4 regions of the Zobellella denitrificans genome follow, and region 4 is predicted to be linked to each of the others. Evidence: predicted binding sites of a transcription regulator. Region 4 holds the regulator's gene; each other region holds the start of a gene.
What was found. Region 4 encodes sigma-54, which starts transcription at its own class of promoters, with help from an activator protein. Its sites were predicted from a motif close to TGGCACNGTTTTNGCTT; they were not measured.

Region 1 (4,952 bases), 1.6 Mb from region 4:
AGCTGCGTGAGCCGCTCCAGCCACAGCCGGTTGCGCGACAGCAGCAGTTCCTGCTCGATAAAGGCCTTGAGCTCCTCGCCGGTGTCTTCCTGCAGCAGCGCCTGCAGGGCCTGTTCGTCGCCGTCGAGCCAGGTGTCGAGCAACCGGTTCAGGTGGCCTTGCATGTCGGGCAGCTCATCCAGGGTATGGCGCACGAAGTCGGCCTCTAGCCGTCGTTCCGGCAGGGAGGCCAGCATGCCGAACACGGTGCTGGGGGATTCCAGCCCGGCCACCGGTATCTGCCGGGCCCGGGCCTCGGCCAGTATCTGCATGTCCACTCCCTGCTCGCCGGCAAAGCCCAGGGCCATGGCCCTGGCCTGGGTCAGTTGCAGGGCGGCGAACCAGGGTGGCAGCGGTCTGAGCTGGGCCAGGCCGGCCTGGCTGATGGCGGCGTCGAGTTCGGCGGAGAGGGGGGCGCCCAGCCGGCTGGGCCAGTTTTCCCCGGCCGCCATGCGCAGGTAGGGAGCCAGCGCGGCTGGGGTGATCTCCTGCGGGTCCACTTCCAGCAGCAGCTGACGGCTGTCGTCCAGCGCCCGCAGCAGTACCGGCGGCAGTTCGGCCAGGCGTTCGTCGGCAATATGGATGGAGCCGAACAGCCAAAGTTGTTGCCCGTCCTTGCTGGCCGACCAGAGCGCCGGCGCGGCCAGCCCCTGAGCGCACCAGAGCCACAGTAGCAAGTGCCAGAAAATTTTCATGGAGCCCCCTGTTTTGTTGGCCGGCTTTGATTATGATGCCGGGATAATTATTCATTCTAGAAAAAGGACGTTTTTATGCCTCATCTGCGCTTTCGCGGCCTGGCCCGGGACACGGTAAAACAGGTCAGCAAGACCCTGGTGGATACCCTGGCGCCCCTGGCCGGCAGCCCCAAGGAGCATTTTACCCTGGAATTCATTCCCGCCGAGTTCGTGCAGCAGGGGCAGGCGGTGAACGGCTATCCCTTCGTCGAGGTGCTCTGGTTCGAGCGCCCGCTGGAGGTGCAGGACAAGGTGGCCGCCGCCATCACCGAGGCGCTGCGGGCCCGGGTGGGCGAGGGGCTGGACATCGGCGTGGTGTTCACCCGGCTGGAAGGGCGCAACTACTACGAAAACGGCAGCCATTTCGGCTGACGGCATTGCAGGATCCTTTGTAGGGGCCTTTGTTGGAGCCTTTGTAGGGTCCACTTCAGTGGACCTTTTCAACATCGGTGTCGGGATTTGGTCGAATAAATTCGACCCTACAGGGACATCCCAGCATCGGTGTCGGGATTTGGTCGAATAAATTCGATCCTGGTCAATTTCGTCAGCCGCCTGCCTTCAGCATCATCCGATCCAGCGCCCGGTCGCTCAGCAGGCGGCGCAGCCAGCTCATCATCAGTGTGGCCCGGGTGACCGGATAGCGGGTTTTGGGCCTGGCGCTGGTCAGGGCGTGCAGCACCGGCGGCAGGCAGGATTCCGGGGGCAGGCTGTAGCGGGAACTGGAGCCGGGTTTTTCCAGCCTGGCAAGGGTTTGCCGGTAGGCTTGCCGGTGCCGGCTCTGCTCCGGATCCACGTGGCGCAGAAAGGCCTCCCTGGCATTGGCGCGAAAGCGGGTTTCGATGGGGCCGGGCTCCAGCAGGCTGACATGCACCCCGGTGCCGGCCAGCTCCAGGCGCAGGGTGTCGGTGTAGCCCTCCAGCGCGAACTTGGTGGCGTTGTAGGCGCCGCGAAACTGCATGGCCACCAGCCCCAGCACCGAGCTGTTCTGGATGATGCGGCCCTCGTCGGCGGCCAGCATCAGCGGCAGCGCCAGCCGGGTGAGGTGGTGGGTGCCGAACAGGTTGGTGTCGAACTGCCGGCGCAGGGCCTGGGTGGGCAGATCCTCCAGCGCCCCCGGCTGGCCGTAGGCGCCGTTGTTGAACAGGCCGTACAGGGTGCCGCCGGTGAGGGCCAGCGCCTGTTCGAACCCTTCCTCTATGCTGGCTTCGTCGGCCAGATCCAGCCGTACCGCCGCCAGCCCTTCTTCCTTCAGCCGTGCCACGTCCTCCGCCCGGCGGGCGGAGGCGACGATCTTGAAGCCCTGCCGGTGCAGATAATGGGCGGCGCAATGGCCGATGCCGGACGAGCAGCCGGTGATCAGAACAGCTTTGGACATAAACGGCTCCTGAGTAATGAGGCCATTACTCTGCCGTCTGTGCCGGTCGGGTGCAACAAGGGAAGAAAGAAAAGCAGGAAATGGCGCCCCCACCAGGACTCGAACCTGGATCGCCCGCTTAGGAGGCGGGTGCTCTATCCTGTTGAGCTATGAGAGCGTGGGGCGAGTATATATAACTCCGCCCGGGATGAGAACCTGCCGCCTGCGCGAGTGCGCATAAAATCGGCATCGGGGCTCAAAGCTGGGTGAGGATGTCGCCCGGGCCCACCCGCACCTGGCGCGCGGCACCGTCCGCCGGGGTCAGCAGGCTGTAGTCCGGGTGGCTCTGGCTCACCACGAACTGGGCCCGGGCCGAGATCTCGCTGTAGTAGCCGGGCTGCAGCTGGCGGCGATGGACCAGGGTGAAGCGATCCCCCACCTGGATGCCGGACTGGCGGCCCAGATCCATCAGTATGCCTTCTTCCGACTGCTGCAGTATGTTGCCTACCGCCTTCATGCACGACTGGGCCTGCACCAGATCCCGCGCGGCCCGGGCGAGCAGCTGATCCACCGCCTGGCCATAGGCGGACTGCCAGAACCCCTGCTCGTGCACATTGACCCGGGCGTGGCGCTGGAAGGTCCAGGGGGACTGGGCCTGGTAGCGCTGCTGCAGCAGGGTTTCGCCGGTGAGGCCGTCCTCCAGGGTGAGCGAGAGGCGAAACTGGCGGGGTTGCTCGCGGAAGCGCCAGTCCACCCAGTTGCCGTCGTTCATGCTGATGTCTTCGATGACGCCGCTCAGCAACAGCCGCGACTGCTGCTGCCGGGCCAGCAGATCGCCGCCCTGGCGCAGGCCGGGGCTGCGCGGCAGCCGGGGATCCGTGGTGAGTTGATGGGGCAGCTGCGTCATAAGATTGACGCTGTCGCCGAGGCGCTGGGCCAGGCGTTGGGTGACGGCGCCGCCCAGCTCGTAGATCTGGCCAATCTGGCCCTGCTCCGGATGCTGCAGGGGCAGGGTGGTGAGCGCCAGGCCGGGACGGTAGCGGCCGACACACTGGGGCTGCACGTTCTGGTTGGGCCAGATATCGGCCCGCACCGTCAGCCACAGCCGGCCCTGGCTGCGACGCTCGTCGAGGATCAGGTAGTCCATCAGTTCGCCCTGGGCGGCAATATCCAGCCGCTGGCCGGAAAACATGCCGTTGTTGACCGACTGCACCGTGGTCAGGGAAGCGCCGGCCTGCAGCAGGGCATCGGCCAGGGCCTGCTCCAGGGCCTGTTGGCGGGCGCTGTCCTCGCCCAGGCTGAGCGGCGCCGAGCCCTCGGCCTGATACCAGTCGGCCTGGGCGGCGAGAGGCAGCAACGAAAGCAGCAGGGCGGCGATGAAGGTGTTTTTCGGCACGATAGGATCCTGTGTCACAAAGGGCCGGCAATAAAAATGCGGCCAGGGTCAACTCTTGGCAAGAATTATGCAAAATTCTTGCCCGATACCTTGAGGACAGCGGTTAAAGTTTGGCAACCCCTGGCCGATAAGGATCCAGTTTCGTCCTATTTTTCGGGAGCCTGTTGATGACAAGACCATTGATGCTCGTCGCCGTGCTGGGGCTGTCAGCCTGTGCCGGCACGGGCGGGCAGCAGTTTGACAATCAGAACCACTATCTGCCCCATGATCATGCTTCCCACTATATCAACCGCAAGCCGCTGGGGCCGCAGCCTGCCCCGGCCAGCTCGCCCCGGCACAGCCAGGACGGGGTGCCCATGCGCATGAGCGCCGGCACCCGCAGCGCCCACCTGCCTTCCGCCGGGCCTTCCCTGGTGGGAGGGCAGACCCAGCTGCAGCAGCATATGTCGGCCCTGGCCTACCGGCTGGTGTCCAGCGCCCACGGCCTGGACGCCCAGTCCGGCATAGCGGTGAGCGGCTTCGTCAGCCAGGAGGACTACCGCAGCCAGGATCAGTTCGGGCGGCTGCTGTCGGAAACCATGATGTTCCAGCTCAACCAGTACGGCCTGCGGGTGGTCGACTTCAAGGCGCTGCCCTTTATCCGCATCACCCCCGAGGGGGATGTCAGCACCAGCCGTGATTATCGCCAGCTAAGCGGCAAGATCGGGGCCCGCTACCTGGTGCACGGCACCGTCAGCGAGACCCTGGGCGGTCGCCTGGTCAATGCGCGCCTGATCTCCATGGGCGACAACAGCCTGGTGGCCAGCGCCCAGCAGTTTATTCCCGACTACCTGGTGGGCGGCATGCTCAAGGCGCGCGGGCCCGAAGTGGTGATCACCCCGGAGCAGAGGAGCCGTTATGCGAAATAGACTCTGTGCCCTGCTGTTGCTGGCGCTGACCGGTTGCAGCGCCAGCCAGGCCGGTGCCGGCAGCCAGGATGTGCCGGCCAAAAAGAACCATCTCTATGCGGTGGGCTACGCCCCCATCAGCCTGCAGCAGCCTGCCGACTACCAGCAGAAGCTGCTCTACGCCATGCGGGCGTCCAAGCTCGACGCCTACCGGGAGCTGACCGAGCAGTTGAGCGGGGTGATGACTTCCAGCGCCAGCCAGCTGAACGGCCATGTCCTGCAGGACGGCACCGTCAGCACCAGCAGCCGGGGCATGGTGCGGGGGGCCCGGGTGGTCAACAGCTATCCCGACGGCGACATGTACGTCACCGAACTGGAGCTGGATTTGGCCTTTTATCAGCGGCTGCGCCAGGGGCGGTGAGATAATCCGGGACTGGGGACTGGGGACTGGCCCCGGTCCGCGCGGTTACACCTTGAAGCCGGTGCCTTTGTTGATGCCCTTGGTATGACCCTTGTGATCGTAGGTCATGCTCTGGCGTTCG
Region 2 (4,952 bases), 1.6 Mb from region 4:
GCCGTGGGCTTTCGGGGTGGGAGGCAATCTGCCGGTCGCTGTGCTGTATCTCCGCCAGCAGGCTTTCCTTGCGTTGGGCCAGGGCCGGCAGCTCCAGCGCCTGGCGCCGGATGATCAGCTCCAGCTCCTGCCCGGTAAGGTCGAGCAGGAGCTGAAGGCGGGACTGTTGATGTTGCAGCAGCTCATCAAGGGTCATGAATAGAGTTTCTCTATATCCTGTTCCAGGTTGGCGATGTTCGCCGCCAGGCGCTCGCTGTCAACCTTGTAGCTGCCTTCGTTGATGGCCTTTTTCAGCGCTTCCAGGCGGGCGCTGTTGTCGGCGGCCGGCGCGGTCAGTGACTGCTGCATCCGGTTCAGCTGTCGGGCTTCGGGGGTCAGGCTCACGGAGTCCTGCTGAGCGGGCGGCGCGGTGTCTTGCCGGCCCTGGGATTTGGCCGGGGCCGGGTACTTGTTGCCGCCCACCACCTGGGTACTGTTGCCAAGCCCTGGGGGTAATTTATCGATAGCCATGATGATCCAATCCTGATTTGCTGCTGTCTAGCCCGGGTATCGGCGCAACACGGAATAACTTTAGCAGAAATTACAAATTGACCCGCACCATTCCGGAGGCGGTGACCCGGGCGCTGATTTCACGGCCGGAGTTGAGGTTGCGAATGCGCACGCTGTCGTTGAAGGAGCCGTCTTCCTGGGCCACGCCCTCGGTGCGGATCGACAGGGTTCCCTGCTCCGCCACTATGGTCACCTTGTCTCCCTTGCACACCACGCACAGCTGGCTGCCCAGCACCGGCTGGCCGGGGCGCAGATCCCGCTTGTTGCGGGTGCCGATAAGCTGGTTGGGATCGCTGAACACGTCTCCCCGTATCAGCACCTCGTCCTGGTAGTCGAGGCGCAGGTGCTGGGCCTGCAGCAGGGTATTGCGGCTGATGGGAACCTCGGCCGTGACCACGGGTTTCAGCACCCGCACCCGCACCGGCACAAACAGCTCCCAGCCCGGCTGCTCGTGGCATTTCAGATGCACGTGAGTATTGCGCCTGACCTCGCCCGCACCGCGGATGTCGGCGGTCAGCAGCCCGTGGCACTCGGTCAGCTGCATGCGGGTATCCACACTGGCGGCTTCGATCTCGAGCCGATCCCCCTCGGCCAGGGGAACGAAGTCACGCACATAATCCTCGGCATACTGGCGCACGCTGTCATGAACCGACTGGGCATGCACCGGCGGGACCAGGACAGCGGCCAGTATCATGACAAACCCGACGCGGCCCGGCCCTCTCGCAAAATGTGACAATGCCTGGAGGAGCGGGAAAATACCGTTAAACATTACTACCTCATCGCCGATAAAGGACGTAAGCTGGCCACAACTGGCGCTCAACCCCGGCCGGGTGTTAAGCTAACCGGGGTGAAAACTGTAAGCATAAACCATGCCACGGTATAGATGGAGAAACTGGAATGGCGGGGATACTCGACTCGGTAAACCAAAGAACACAACTCGTCGGCCAGAACCGGCTGGAATTGCTGCTGTTCAAGCTGAACGGACGTCAAAGATTTGGCATCAATGTGTTCAAGGTCAAGGAAGTGCTGCAGTGCCCGGCCCTGACCGCCTTGCCCCAGCGTCATCCGGTGATCAAGGGGGTGGCCAATATCCGTGGCCAGACCATTTCCATCATCGATCTCAGCAAGGCCATGGGCGGCCGTCCCACCGAACAGACCCAGAACTGTTTCGCCATCATCTCCGAATACAACCGTTCGGTGCAGGGGTTCCTGGTGAACTCCGTCGAGCGCATCATCAACGTCAACTGGGAATCCATACTGCCGCCGCCCAAGGGCGCGGGCCGTTTCAACTACATGACGGCGGTCACCGAAATTGACGGTGAACTGGTGGAAATCCTGGACGTGGAAAAAATCCTCGACGAAATATCGCCGGCCAACACCAGGGTAAATGCCGACATAGTGGAGCAGGTATCCCACCTCGATGCCGGCCATCACAAGCCTATCCTGATCGCCGACGACTCCTCGGTCGCGCGCAGGCAGATCCAGCGGGCGATGGAAACCCTGGGGCTGGCGTGCATCGTCACCGAAAACGGCAAGCTGGCCCTGAACAAGCTCAGGGAACTGGCGGCCAACGGCCCCATTCAGGAACAACTGGCCATGGTGATCTCCGACGTGGAAATGCCGGAAATGGACGGCTATACCCTGACCGCGGAGATCCGCAACGATCCCAAGCTCAAGGATCTGCACGTGATACTGCACACCTCCCTGAGCGGGGTATTCAACAAGGCGCTGGTGGAAAAGGTGGGGGCGAACAACTTTATCGCCAAGTTCCACCCCGACGAACTGGCGTCCGCCGTCAGAAATGCGTTGTGATAGAGGCCTGAACCCCGCGGATGAAAACCTTCACCGATGAGCAATACCAGGCATTTTGCCGGTTTCTTGAAGCCAACACCGGCATAGTGCTGGGCGACAGCAAGCAGTACCTGGTCAAGAGCCGGCTGTCGCCCTTGCTGGGCCGTTTTCAGATAGACTCGCTCGGCGAGCTGCTCAACCGGGCCATGTCGGTGCGGGAGCGGGAGCTCAAAACGGCGGTGATCGACGCCATGACCACCAACGAAACCCTGTGGTTCCGCGACGTCTATCCCTTCACCCTGCTGAGCGATCGGCTGTTTCCCGAACTGGCCAGGCCGGGCAAGAGCCTGAAGATCTGGTCCGCCGCCTGCTCTTCCGGGCAGGAGCCCTATTCCATCGCCATGACGGCGCTGGAGTACCAGGCCCGGCGGCCGGGCTCCTTGCCGGGGCTGCAAATTCTTGCCACCGACATCTCCAGCAACATGCTGGAGTTGTGCAAGGCAGGGGTATACGACAGCCTGTCGCTGGCGCGCGGGCTGTCGCCCGAGCGGCGCAGCCAGTTCTTTACGCCCCTGGCCGACGGCAAGATGCAGTTGCAGCCCAGGGTGCGCAACATGGTCAGTTTCCGCTCCTTCAACCTGCTCGACGGTTATGGAGTGCTGGGCAAGTTCGACCTGATTTTCTGCCGTAACGTCTTGATTTACTTCTCTCCCGAGAACAAGTCCAAGATCCTGAACCAGTTTGCCGGCGCCCTCAATCCGGGCGGCTACCTGTTGCTGGGCGCCTCGGAGTCGCTGACCGGCCTGTCCGACAAGTTCGAGATGATCCGCTGCAGCCCGGGCATCATCTACCGCCTCAAATAAATCTGGCACATATCTTGCCTTTGTTTGGTTCATTGACCGAATCACAACAGGCAGGAGGTATCGGGTGGCAATTTCGTTCGACAAGGCCTTCGGGATCCACCAGCATGCCCTGGTCGCCCGCTCCGGGCGGGCCGAGCTGCTGGCCGGCAACCTGGCCAATGCCGACACGCCGGGCTACAAGGCCAGGGACATGGACTTTCAGGCGGCCCTCAGCCAGGCCCAGAATGGCCAGAATTTCGCCCTGAGCCGCACCCACCTGCAACATTTTGCCGTCGAACTGCCGCCGCCGGGCACGGTGCAGTACCGGGTGCCCAACCAGCCGGACACCGGGGACGGCAATACCGTCGACGTACAGACCGAGCGCAACAACTACATGGAAAATGCCCTGCAGTACCAGGCGTCCCTGGAGTTTCTCAACGGCAAGATCAGCGGCCTGCTCAAGGCAATAAAAGGAGACTCGATGTGAGCCTTTTTAAAGTGTTTGATATTTCCGGCAGCGCCATGAGCGCCCAGTCGGTGCGGCTGAACACCACCGCCAGCAACCTGGCCAACGCCGACAGCGTCAGCTCCAGCATCAACGAAACCTACCGGGCCCGCAAGCCGGTGTTTGCCGCCGATCTGGACCGGGCCTTGTCGGACCGTCAGGAAAGCGTCGGTGTCAAGGTACTGGGGGTCGTCGAGACCAACAAGCCGCTGCAGAAGGAATTCCGCCCCGACCATCCCATGGCGGATCAGGACGGCTTTATCTACAAGCCGAACGTCAACGTGGTGGAAGAGATGACCGACATGCTGAGCGCGTCGCGCAACTACCAGACCAACGTGCAGGTAGCCGATGCCGCCAAGCAGATGCTGCAGCAGACCCTGCGCATGGGCAAGGGGTAATATCTCATGTCGTTGATAAATAATGACTACTATAGCGGCCTGCAATTTGCCGGCGGCGCGGCGGACTCGGCCCAGGCGGCCGAGACCAAGAAGAACATGCTGGGACAGGAGGATTTTTTCTCCCTGCTGACCCAGCAGCTGGCCTATCAGGATCCCTTCAAGCCGGCCGACAACTCCCAGATGATCGCCCAGATGACCTCGTTCGCCATGTCGGAAGGGGTGTCGGAGATGAGCACCCAGCTTACCGCCCTGACCGAAGTGATGACCTCCAACCAGGCCTTGCAGGCGTCGACCCTGGTCGGGCAGAAGGTGCTGCTGCCGAGTGATGTCGGCTATGTGGAATCCGGCGACAGCCTGGACGGCATAGTGGTGGCGGGGGAGAGTGCCAGCAACATCAGGATCAGCATCGAGAACGACAAGGGCCAGGTGGTGCGAACCATCAATCTGGACGGCGTCCAGAAGGGCAACGTGCCCTTCAGCTGGGACGGCCTGGACGCACAGGGCCAGGCGGTGCCGACCGGGCGCTATACGGTCAAGGTCAACGCCCTGGTGGGCGCCGCCCGGGAAGACCTCAACGCCCTGACCTTCGCCCGGGTCGACAGCGTCACCCTGGGCAGCGCCACCACGCCCACCATGGTCAACCTGGCCGGCCTGGGTGGCCTGCCGCTCAATCAGGTTCTGGAAATCGGCGGCCGCAAGGCTGTGTAAAGGAGATCAGTAAATGTCTTTCAATATTGCCCTCAGTGGTGTCAACGCCGCCCAGAAAGATCTGGACGTGACCGCCAACAACATCGCCAACGTCAACACCGTCGGCTTCAAGGAGTCCCGCGCCGAGTTCGCCGACGTTTACGCCAACTCCATCTTCGC
Region 3 (4,952 bases), 950 kb from region 4:
GTAGCGGCGCAACTGCTCTTCCGCCACCGGCTCGGCCCCCTGGATAAAGACGCCCCGTTCGCCGCGGCCCAGGGCCGCCACCGCCAGCATGGGCTTGCCGAGCAGGGGGCTGCCCTGGGGCAGGTCGGCACTCAGTCCGCCGGCCAGGCCGTAGCGGCCCTGCTGGCGCAACAGCCCCAGCCACTCCGGCCGGGCGTTGGCCAGCAGCAGCCCCAGGTAGTGGCCGCCCGGCACGGTTACTGGCTGCTCCAACCGGCGGAACCAGCGCTCGGCCGCCGGTTTCAGCCGTCCCTGCCGGGCCAGCAGCTGCCCCGACAGGGGACCGTCCTCCAGCCGCCCTTCCTCCAGCAGGGCCACCAGGTAGACGGCATCGGCCAGGGCGCCTTCCCGGCCCTGCCCTTGCCAGTCGAGGGCGGTGAGCAGCAACTGGCCCAGCCAGGGTTCGGCCCCCAATTGCCAGACCCGCCGCCCGAGTGGGCTCAACTGGCTGCCGTGCAGCAGCCCCAGCTCCGCCAGCTGTCGCCGGGCCGCCGCCAGCAGCGGGGCCGGCGGCGGCGTCAGCAGGGGCAGGCCTTCGGGCTCGGCGCCCCAGGCGGCGCATTCCAGCACGAAGGCGGCCAGGCAGCTCTGTTCGATTTCCGCCGGCCGCCGGGGGGCCAGCCGCTCCTGCTGCTCCCGGGCCCAGAGCCGCAGGCAGACACCGGGCCCCAGCCGGCCGGCCCGGCCCGCCCGCTGGGTGGCGGAGGCCTGGCCTATCTGCCGGCTCAGCAGCCGGGTGATGCCGGCCTCGGGGTCGAACTGGGCCTGGCGCTCCAGGCCCGAGTCCACCACTATGCCGATGCCGTCTATGGTCAGGGAGGTTTCCGCCACATTGGTGGCCAGCACCACCTTGCGCCGGCCCGCCGCCGCCGGCGCAATCGCCGCCTGCTGCTCGGCCAGGGTCAGACGGCCATAGAGAGGCCTGAGCTCGACGCCGTCGGCCAGCCTGTCGGCCAGCCAGTCATGGGTGGCGCGGATCTCCCGCTCGCCGGGCAGGAAGGCCAGTACGCTGCCCGGGTGCCGTTCCAGGCTGCCCAGCACCGCCCGTCCCATTGCCTCTTCCAGCCGGGAATGCTGGTTGCGGGGCTGGTACTCGAGCTCGACCGGAAAGCTGCGGCCGGCGCTGCTGACGGTGACGGCATCGGGCAGCAGCTGCTCCAGCGCCAGCCCCTCCAGGGTGGCGGACATCACCAGTATCTTCAGATCCTCCCGCAGCGCCTGGCACTCCAGGGCGAAGGCCAGGGCCAGATCCGCCTGCAGGCTGCGCTCGTGGAATTCGTCGAACACCAACAGGCTCACCCCCTCTAGTTCGGGATCCGCCTGCAGCATCCGGGTCAGCACCCCCTCGGTCACCACTTCCAGTCGGGTGTGCTTGCCGATCCGGCTTTCGCCACGCATACGGTAGCCCACCCGTCCGCCCGGGGCCTCTCCCAGCTGTTGCGCCAGGTACTGGGCGATGGTGCGGGCCGCCAACCGGCGCGGCTCCAGCATGATGATGCGGCCCCGGATGTCCGGCTGCTCCAGCAGCCAGAGCGGCAGCCGGGTAGACTTGCCGGCGCCGGGAGGGGCTTCCAGGATGATTTGGGAGGCGTCGAGCGCCTGCCGCAACCGCGGCAGGGCCTCGAGAATGGGGAGTTGGTCCACGCTGTTACCTGACTGGCCGAAAACCACTATATTGTGCCAAAAGCCTCCGCAAAGGACCACGACGATGAAAGAGCCCGACAACCGGTTGTTCCTGGCCTTTCCCGCCGACGAACTGGCGCCCGCCCTGGGCCGGTTGCAGGACTGGCTGGCCCTGCCCGGTCGGCGGATACCGTCCCACCAGTTCCACCTGACCTTGCGCTTTCTGGGCCAGACCGAGATGTCCCGGCAAGGGGCCCTGGAGCGCTGGCTGGGCCGGCGCACGCTGCCCGCCTTCACCCTGCGCCTGAACCGCCTGGGCTGCTTCCCCAGGGCCGGCGTGGTGTGGACGGGGCCGAGCCGGGTGCCCGGAGCACTGGCCCAGCTGGCCGAGGAGGTGGGGCTGTATTGCGCCAGCCTGAAGCTGGGCCCGCCCCACCGGGCCTTTCGCCCCCATGTCACCCTCTTTCGCCACTGCGCGGCCTGCCCGTTGCCAGAGACGGAGCCGCTCGTCTACCGGCCCCGCTCGCTCGGCCTCTACCGCTCCGTCCAGACCGAGCAGGGGCCCCACTACGAACCGCTGCACAGCTGGCCACTCAGGGCGTAAAGGACAGCGCCCGGGCCAGCCGCATCCCCTCTGGGCTGATGTCGGCGCCCCAGGCCAGGCATTCCACCCCGGCCGAGAGCGCCTCGTCGATCAGCCGGCCGTAGGCCGGGTCCAGGTGGCGGGCCGGGCCGACCCGGTCGATGCCGGTATGCAACACGCAGAACAGCATCACCGCCCGCCGTCCGTCGCGCACGCACTGGATCAGTTCCCGCACATGCTTCTGCGCCCTCAGGCTGACGGTGTCGGGGAAGTAGCCCCGGCCGTCCTGCTCCAGCAGGGTCACGCTCTTCACCTCCACATAGCAGTCGGGCCGGCCGCCCTCGCTCAGCAGGAAGTCGATGCGGCTGCCCTCCTCGCCGTAGCGGACTTCCGCCTGCACCCGGCCATAGCCGGCCAGCTCGGGGATAAGCCCCCCGGCCAGGGCCTCCGCCGCCAGCTGGTTGGCCCGGGCGGTATTGACGCAGATAAGTTCGCCCCGCTGGTTCTCGCTCAGTTCCCAGGTGTGGGCGTACTTGCGCTTGGGATTGGCGGACGTGGAAAAATACACCGTAAAGGAGGGCTCGGCGCAGCCGGTCATGCGGCCGGTGTTGGGGCAATGCAGGGTCAGGGGACGCCCCTGATAGTCCACATCGGCGAGGAAGCGCTTATAACGCTTTATCAAGCGGCCCCGGGATAAAGAAGAGGAAAACTGCACGATAATACCTATAGTTCATAAATGGGGTGGAATGGTACCCGCAGCATGGCTACCGGCTCCACCCTTGAAAAGGCCATTCCCCATCCCCATATGGAGGGCTCACCAAAGAGTCGCCACCCTCTTTCACCACCTCCGCCAGGCGGAAGTGAAAAAGAAGTGGCCACGGTCGTATTCAGGAAGCCGTACCCGCAGAAATCACAACGCAAAATTGCCTTGTCAACGTGCTTTCTGCTATAGATAGCCGCTTCTTGAATTTGGTTGGCGCAATATTGCTTTTTAGGAGATACGGAATGCCAGCAGTCGAAACCAAAAAATCTCTCGGTATTCTGGCCATTGCCGGTGTCGAGCCCTACCAGGCGAAGCCCGACGAAGAATACATGAACGAAGCGCAGAAAACGCACTTCCGCAAGATTCTGGGTGCCTGGCGCAATCAGTTGCGCGAAGAAGTGGATCGCACCGTAGGCCATATGAAGGACGAGGCCGCCAACTTCCCCGACCCGGTGGACAGGGCCGCCCAGGAAGAAGAATTCGCCCTCGAGCTGCGGGCCCGGGATCGGGAGCGCAAGCTGATCAAGAAGATCGAGAAGACCCTGCAGAAGATCGAAGACGACGATTTCGGTTATTGCGAGCACTGCGGCGTGGAAATCGGCATCCGCCGGCTGGAAGCCCGTCCCACCGCCGATCTGTGCATCGATTGCAAGACCCTGGCCGAGATCAAGGAAAAACAGATGGCCGGTTACTAAACCGGCCCAACATGCTATGACCCACACCGCGCCCGACCGCTATATTGGGCGCTTTGCTCCCTCGCCCAGCGGTCCCCTTCACTTCGGTTCCCTGATCGCCGCCCTCGGCAGCTACCTCCAGGCCAGGGCCAGCCGGGGCTTGTGGCTGGTGCGTATCGAGGATCTGGATCCGCCCCGGGAAGTTCCCGGCGCCGCCGACGACATACTGCGCACCCTGGAGGCCTTCGGCCTGCACTGGGACGGCCCCCTGGTCTACCAGAGCCGTCGCCACCCGGGCTACCAGGCGGTGCTGGACGACTGGCGGGCGCGGGGGCTGACCTATCACTGTCACTGCACCCGCAAGATGATCGCCGAGGCCGGCGGCTTCTATACCGGCCACTGCCGGGATCTGCGGCTGCCCGCCGCGGGTGCCGCCGTGCGCCTGCGGCTGGAGCGTCCGGTCCACGGCTTCGAGGATCGCCTGCAGGGAAGGGTGACGGTGCCCGGGGCCCTGGCGGAAGAAGACTTTATCGTGCGCCGGCGCGACGGCCTCTACGCCTACAACCTGGCGGTGGTGCTCGACGATGCCGAGGCGGGGGTGACCGAGGTGGTGCGGGGTGCCGACCTGCTCGAGCCCACGGTGCGCCAGATAGCCCTCTACCGGCTGCTGGGCGCCCCCGAACCCGGCTGGCTGCACCTGCCCCTGGCCACTTACGGCGGCCACAAGCTGTCCAAGCAGAACCATGCGCCGGCCCTGGACAGGCATCGCCCGGGCGAGGCCCTGTGGCAGGCCCTGGCCTTTCTCGGCCAGCATCCGCCAATGGAGCTGTTTGGTGCCGGCACGGCCGAGTTGCTGGCCTGGGCCGGGCAACATTGGCGGCTCGAACGGGTGCCCAAAGGACCCCATATCGAGCTGAAACACGCCGATAGTTCGCATTTAGAGCGCCCTGCGCTATCATAGTGCGCCGATTTTTCTAGCTTAAGGCCTTGCGAGGTGTCCCATTTTTTCCCAGATTGCCGGCTTTTGTAAAAAGCTGCTTACCCGACAACAGGAGGCGTTGCCGTTGCAACCCGTGGTGCTGACGCGCGACCAGCATGGCATTTCGCGCCGACAAATCAGTGAAAACGCCCTCAAGGTGCTGTATCGCCTGAACAAGGCCGGCTTCGAGGCCTACCTGGTGGGCGGCGGGGTGCGTGACTTACTGCTGGGCCGCCAGCCCAAGGACTTCGATGTCGCCACCAACGCCACTCCCGAGCAGGTCAAGCAGCT
Region 4 (4,952 bases):
CCCAGGGTTCGCCCCCATACCCTGATCATCGAGGCGCTGCTGGAGATCGGCCGCACCGGGCTCGGCTTCACCGCCGTGGTCGACGAGCAGGAGCGACTGGTCGGCATCTATACTGACGGTGACCTGCGCCGCACCCTGGATCACAAGATAGATGTGCACCACACCACCATAGAGCAGGTCATGACCCGCCGCTGCACCACCGCCAGGGCCCAGATGCTGGCGGCCGAAGCGGTCAAACTGATGGAAGAGAAAAAAATCAGCGGCCTGCTGGTGGTGGACGAAGAAAACCGGCCGGTGGGTGCCTTCAACATGCATGACCTGTTACGGGCGGGGGTGATCTGATGGAGCAACAGAGCCTTTACGGTCCCGTCGCCGACGCCGTCTGGCAGCGGCTGGCCGGGATCCGCCTGCTGATCTGCGACGTGGACGGGGTGCTGTCCGACGGCATGATCTACCTGGGCAACCAGGGCGAGGAATACAAGAGCTTCTGCACCAAGGACGGCTTCGGCATCAAGGCGCTGCTCAACGCCGGCATCCAGGTGGCGGTGATCACCGGGCGGGACTCGCGCATCGTCAGCGAGCGCATGGCCTCCCTCGGGGTGCGCCACGTCTACCAGGGCCAGGGCGACAAGATGCACAGCTACAAGGCCCTGCTCGACACCCTCAAGCTCGCGCCGGAACAGGTGGCCTATATCGGCGACGACGTGGTCGATCTGCCGGTGATGCGCGATTGCGGCCTGGGCGTGGCGGTCTGTGACGCCCATCCCCTGGTGCTGCGGGGCGCCGACTACGTCACCCGCATCCATGGCGGCCATGGCGCCGTGCGCGAAGTTTGCGATCTGATCCTGGAATCCCGCGGCGAACTGGCCAACGCCAGGGGTATGAGCCTATGAGCCGCCAGAGCTGGCTGTTCGGCGGCCTCTTCCTCGCCGCCCTGATCGCCTGGCAGTGGTTCAGACCCGCGGGCCCGGGCCCGCTCGGCGAACAGGATTACCAGCCGGATTTCGTGGCCCGGGGGCTGGCCAGCATCCAGTACAACCGGCTCGGGCTGCCCTACCGGGGGCTGGAAGCGGACTACGCCGAGTACTACGACCCGCTGTCCATGACCCTGATGGAAAAACCTGTTATCTTGCTCTATTCGCCCGACGGCCAGCCCCAGTGGCGGTTGCAGGGGGATGAAGGCATCATCAACACCGGCGACAACGCGGTGATGGTCGGCAACGTGGTCGGCCGGGGGCTGCTTCCGGATGCCCTGGTGGAAACCCTGACCACCGAATACCTGGAACTGGACTTCATCAACAACCAGCTGCGCTCCAACCGGGACGTCCAGCTGAGCAGCCCGCACTACCAGGCCCAGGGCCAGGGCCTGCTGGGCATCCTTGATCAACAAACGGTGGAACTACTGCATGAAACCCGGGCAACTTACTTCAATCCTTAGCATGGGCGGCCTGCTGGCCCTGGGCCTGGGCCTGGCCGAGGCCAGGGAGTCGGACTTCCGCCAGCCGGTGACCATAGACGCCGGCCGCCAGCTGGTGGAACTGGCCGAGAACAAGGTCACCTTCAGCGACCGGGTGGTGGTCAAGCAGGGCACCATAGACGTGCGTGCCGACCGCCTGGTGGTGATCCGCACCGAACAGGGCCTGCAGTCGATGACCGCCCAGGGCAGCCCGGCCACCTACCAGCAGATCCTGGACAACGGCCAGCCGGTGCACGCCGAGGCCCGGGAGATCCACTACGACATCCGCGCCCGCACCATCACCCTGCTGCAGGATGCCAAGCTTACCCAGAACGACAACATCGTCACCGGCTACCGCATCCGCTACCACATCGACCGGGAGCAGATGGAGGCGGAAAGCCAGGGTGGCCAGGACAGGGTGACCACCATCTTCCTGCCCGAGCAGTTGCAGAACCTGAACGAGCAGGGCCAGGACTGAACCATGGCGACACTGAAAGCACGGGGCCTGCAGAAAAGCTACAAGGGACGCCAGGTGGTCGCCGACGTCAGCCTGACCGTCAACACCGGTCAGATCGTCGGCCTGCTCGGCCCCAACGGCGCCGGCAAGACCACCTCCTTCTACATGATAGTGGGGCTGGTGCAGCGGGACGCGGGCAGCATCACCATCGACGACCAGGACATCAGCCTCCAGCCCATGCACCTGCGGGCCCGGGCCGGCATCGGCTACCTGCCCCAGGAGGCCTCCATCTTTCGTCGCCTGAGCGTGGCCGACAACCTGATGGCGGTGCTGGAAACCCGCAAGGATCTGGACGCCGCCGGCCGCGGCGAGAAAATGGAGCAATTGCTGGAAGAGTTTAATATTACCCATATCCGCGACAGCCTGGGGATGAGCCTGTCCGGCGGCGAGCGGCGGCGGGTGGAGATCGCCCGGGCCCTGGCGGCCGACCCCCGCTTCATCCTGCTGGACGAGCCGTTCGCCGGGGTGGATCCGATTTCGGTGATCGACATCAAGAAAATCATACTGCACCTGCGCGATCGGGGCCTCGGCGTGCTAATTACCGATCACAATGTACGGGAAACCCTGGATGTGTGCGAACGGGCCTATATCGTCAGCCACGGCCACCGCATCGCCGCCGGCACCCCGGCCGAGATCCTCGCCGACGAGCAGGTCAAGAAAGTCTATCTGGGTGAACAATTCAGCCTCTGAGCAGGCCCCGCATCATGACAGTGCGGTCGATATAGAAGGACTTTTTTAAAAGATGAAGCCAACTCTTCAGTTACGTTTGGGCCAGCAGCTGACCATGACGCCCCAGTTGCAGCAGGCGATCCGCCTGCTGCAACTTTCCAGCCTGGAACTGCAGCAGGAGATCCAGCAAGCCCTGGAGAGCAATCCGTTACTGGAGCAGGATGAGCCGGAAAGCATCGATGTGGCCGAGCCCCGCCACGAAGAACAGCTGGCCGCCGACACCGCCATGGAGCAGAGCCAGCTGTCCGATGACCTGCCCATGGACACCAACTGGGAGGAGCTTTATACCGCTTCCCCGGGCGCCGGCGGCGGCCTGCCCGAAGGCGCCGAGGACACCGTCTACCAGGGCGAGACCACCGAAACCCTGCAGGACTACCTGCTGTGGCAGATGCGCCTCACCCCCTTCAGCGATACCGACCAAGCCATCGCCCTGGCCATCATCGATGCCATCGACGAGGCCGGTTACCTCACCATAGACGTCCCCGATATCCTGGAGGCGGTGGCCGGCGACGAGCTGGAGATCGAGGCGGACGAGGTGGAAGCGGTGCTCAAGCGCATCCAGCACTTCGATCCCATCGGGGTGGCGGCCCGCAACGTCCAGGAATGCCTGCGCATCCAGCTGGAGCAGTTCCCGCCCGAGACCCCCTGGCTGCAGCAGGCCCGGGAGGTGATCAACCAGCATATGGATCTGCTCGGCAACCGGGACTACCGCACCCTGCAGCGCAAGGCCAGGCTCAAGGAGGAGGAACTCAAGGAGGTGCTGGCGCTGATCCAGCAGCTGGAGCCCAGGCCCGGCCACACCGTCATCCAGAGCAGTTCCGAATACGTGATCCCGGACGTGGTGGTAACCAAGCGCAACGGTGCCTGGGTGGCGGAGCTCAACCCCGAGGCCATGCCCAAGGTCCGCCTCAACCAGACCTATGCCGCCATGGCCCGGCAGCCGCGCAACAGCGAGGACGGCCAGTTCATCCGCAACCACCTGCAGGACGCCAAGTGGTTTCTCAAGAGCCTGGAAAGCCGAAATGAGACCCTGCTCAAGGTTGCCAATTGTATTGTCGAGCAACAACAGGCATTCTTTGAGTATGGCGAGGAAGCCATGAAGCCCATGGTGCTGAACCATGTGGCCGAGGCGGTGGAAATGCACGAGTCCACCATCTCGCGGGTGACCACCCAGAAGTTCCTGCACACCCCCCGGGGGGTGTTCGAGCTGAAGTATTTTTTCTCCAGCCACGTGGGAACCGACGACGGCGGGGAGTGCTCCTCGACGGCGATTCGCGCCCTGATCAAGAAACTGGTCGGGGCGGAAAACCCGGCCAAGCCGCTGAGCGACAGCAAGATCGCCCAGTTGCTGGCCGAACAGGGGATACAGGTGGCCAGGCGGACCATCGCCAAGTACAGGGAGTCACTGGCCATCCCCCCTTCCAATCAGCGTAAACGCCTGGTTTAAAGGCAGACCAAGAAGGAAGACGTTATGCAAATAAACCTGACTGGACACCATGTGGAAATCACAGACTCACTGCGTGACTATGTGAACAGCAAATTTTCCAAGCTGGAGCGTCACTTCGACCACATTACCAATGCGCACGTCATCCTCAACGTGGAAAAACTGCAGCAGATCGCCGAAGCCAAGCTGAACGTCAGCGGCGGCGAAGTCTTCGCCAACTCCCAGCACGAAGACATGTATGCGGCCATCGACGGCTTGATCGACAAGCTGGATCGCCAGATCATCAAACACAAAGAGAAGCTCAAGCAAAAATAACCATGGAAGTCGCCGACATACTGAGCAGGGACTGCACCCGCAGTGCAGTTCCCTGCACGAGCAAGAAACGTGCCCTGGAAATCATCAGCGAGCTGGCCGCCCAGCACCTGAACATCAGCAGCCAGCAGCTGTTCGATTGCCTGCTGGCCCGGGAAAAGATGGGCAGCACCGGCATCGGCAATGGCATCGCCATTCCCCACGGCCGTATCAGCGATGACAACAAGGCGACCGCCGTATTACTCACTTTCGCCGAGCCGGTGGAGTTCGATGCCATCGACAACCAGCCGGTCGGCCTGGTTTTTGCCCTGCTGGTCCCCGAGCAGGAGTGCAAACAGCACCTCAAGACACTGTCATTGATCGCCGAAAAGCTCAGCAACAAGCAGGTATGCAAGCAGTTGCGCCAGGCCGGCAGCGATGACGAACTCTATCAGATCATGATCTCCGCCTGAGGACAAGCGCCATGCAACTGGTGATCGTCAGCGGTCGCTCCG

Region 1: AN401_RS04365 (FlgO family outer membrane protein) is a predicted target of sigma-54. The motif match lies at 3,580-3,596, and genes of this name have one in related genera.
Region 2: flgA (flagellar basal body P-ring formation chaperone FlgA) is a predicted target of sigma-54. The motif match lies at 1,408-1,424, and genes of this name have one in related genera.
Region 3: dksA (RNA polymerase-binding protein DksA) is a predicted target of sigma-54. The motif match lies at 3,220-3,236, and genes of this name have one in related genera.

Annotation. Positions count from the first base shown of each region.
Region 1 covers NZ_CP012621.1:910,710-915,661, forward strand. Annotated here, with positions in the region: gene AN401_RS04340 (TraB/GumN family protein) at 1-734, opposite strand, end outside; gene AN401_RS04345 (DUF1904 domain-containing protein) at 810-1,145, shown strand; gene AN401_RS04350 (SDR family NAD(P)-dependent oxidoreductase) at 1,318-2,148, opposite strand; tRNA gene AN401_RS04355 (tRNA-Arg) at 2,230-2,305, opposite strand; gene AN401_RS04360 (flagellar assembly protein T N-terminal domain-containing protein) at 2,384-3,523, opposite strand; gene AN401_RS04365 (FlgO family outer membrane protein) at 3,691-4,431, shown strand; gene AN401_RS04370 (LPP20 family lipoprotein) at 4,421-4,831, shown strand; gene AN401_RS04375 (flagella synthesis protein FlgN) at 4,877-4,952, opposite strand, start outside.
Region 2 covers NZ_CP012621.1:915,804-920,755, forward strand. Annotated here, with positions in the region: gene AN401_RS04375 (flagella synthesis protein FlgN) at 1-196, opposite strand, end outside; gene flgM (flagellar biosynthesis anti-sigma factor FlgM) at 193-510, opposite strand; gene flgA (flagellar basal body P-ring formation chaperone FlgA) at 581-1,243, opposite strand; gene AN401_RS04390 (chemotaxis protein CheV) at 1,447-2,361, shown strand; gene AN401_RS04395 (CheR family methyltransferase) at 2,382-3,203, shown strand; gene flgB (flagellar basal body rod protein FlgB) at 3,268-3,669, shown strand; gene flgC (flagellar basal body rod protein FlgC) at 3,666-4,085, shown strand; gene AN401_RS04410 (flagellar hook assembly protein FlgD) at 4,092-4,793, shown strand; gene flgE (flagellar hook protein FlgE) at 4,807-4,952, shown strand, end outside.
Region 3 covers NZ_CP012621.1:294,712-299,663, reverse strand. Annotated here, with positions in the region: gene hrpB (ATP-dependent helicase HrpB) at 1-1,683, opposite strand, end outside; gene thpR (RNA 2',3'-cyclic phosphodiesterase) at 1,748-2,266, shown strand; gene sfsA (DNA/RNA nuclease SfsA) at 2,256-2,960, opposite strand; gene dksA (RNA polymerase-binding protein DksA) at 3,251-3,703, shown strand; gene gluQRS (tRNA glutamyl-Q(34) synthetase GluQRS) at 3,720-4,643, shown strand; gene pcnB (polynucleotide adenylyltransferase PcnB) at 4,717-4,952, shown strand, end outside.
Region 4 covers NZ_CP012621.1:3,520,621-3,525,572, forward strand. Annotated here, with positions in the region: gene AN401_RS16640 (KpsF/GutQ family sugar-phosphate isomerase) at 1-342, shown strand, start outside; gene kdsC (3-deoxy-manno-octulosonate-8-phosphatase KdsC) at 339-893, shown strand; gene lptC (LPS export ABC transporter periplasmic protein LptC) at 890-1,438, shown strand; gene lptA (lipopolysaccharide transport periplasmic protein LptA) at 1,440-1,934, shown strand; gene lptB (LPS export ABC transporter ATP-binding protein) at 1,938-2,663, shown strand; gene AN401_RS16665 (RNA polymerase factor sigma-54) at 2,716-4,149, shown strand; gene hpf (ribosome hibernation promoting factor) at 4,174-4,461, shown strand; gene ptsN (PTS IIA-like nitrogen regulatory protein PtsN) at 4,464-4,910, shown strand; gene rapZ (RNase adapter RapZ) at 4,922-4,952, shown strand, end outside.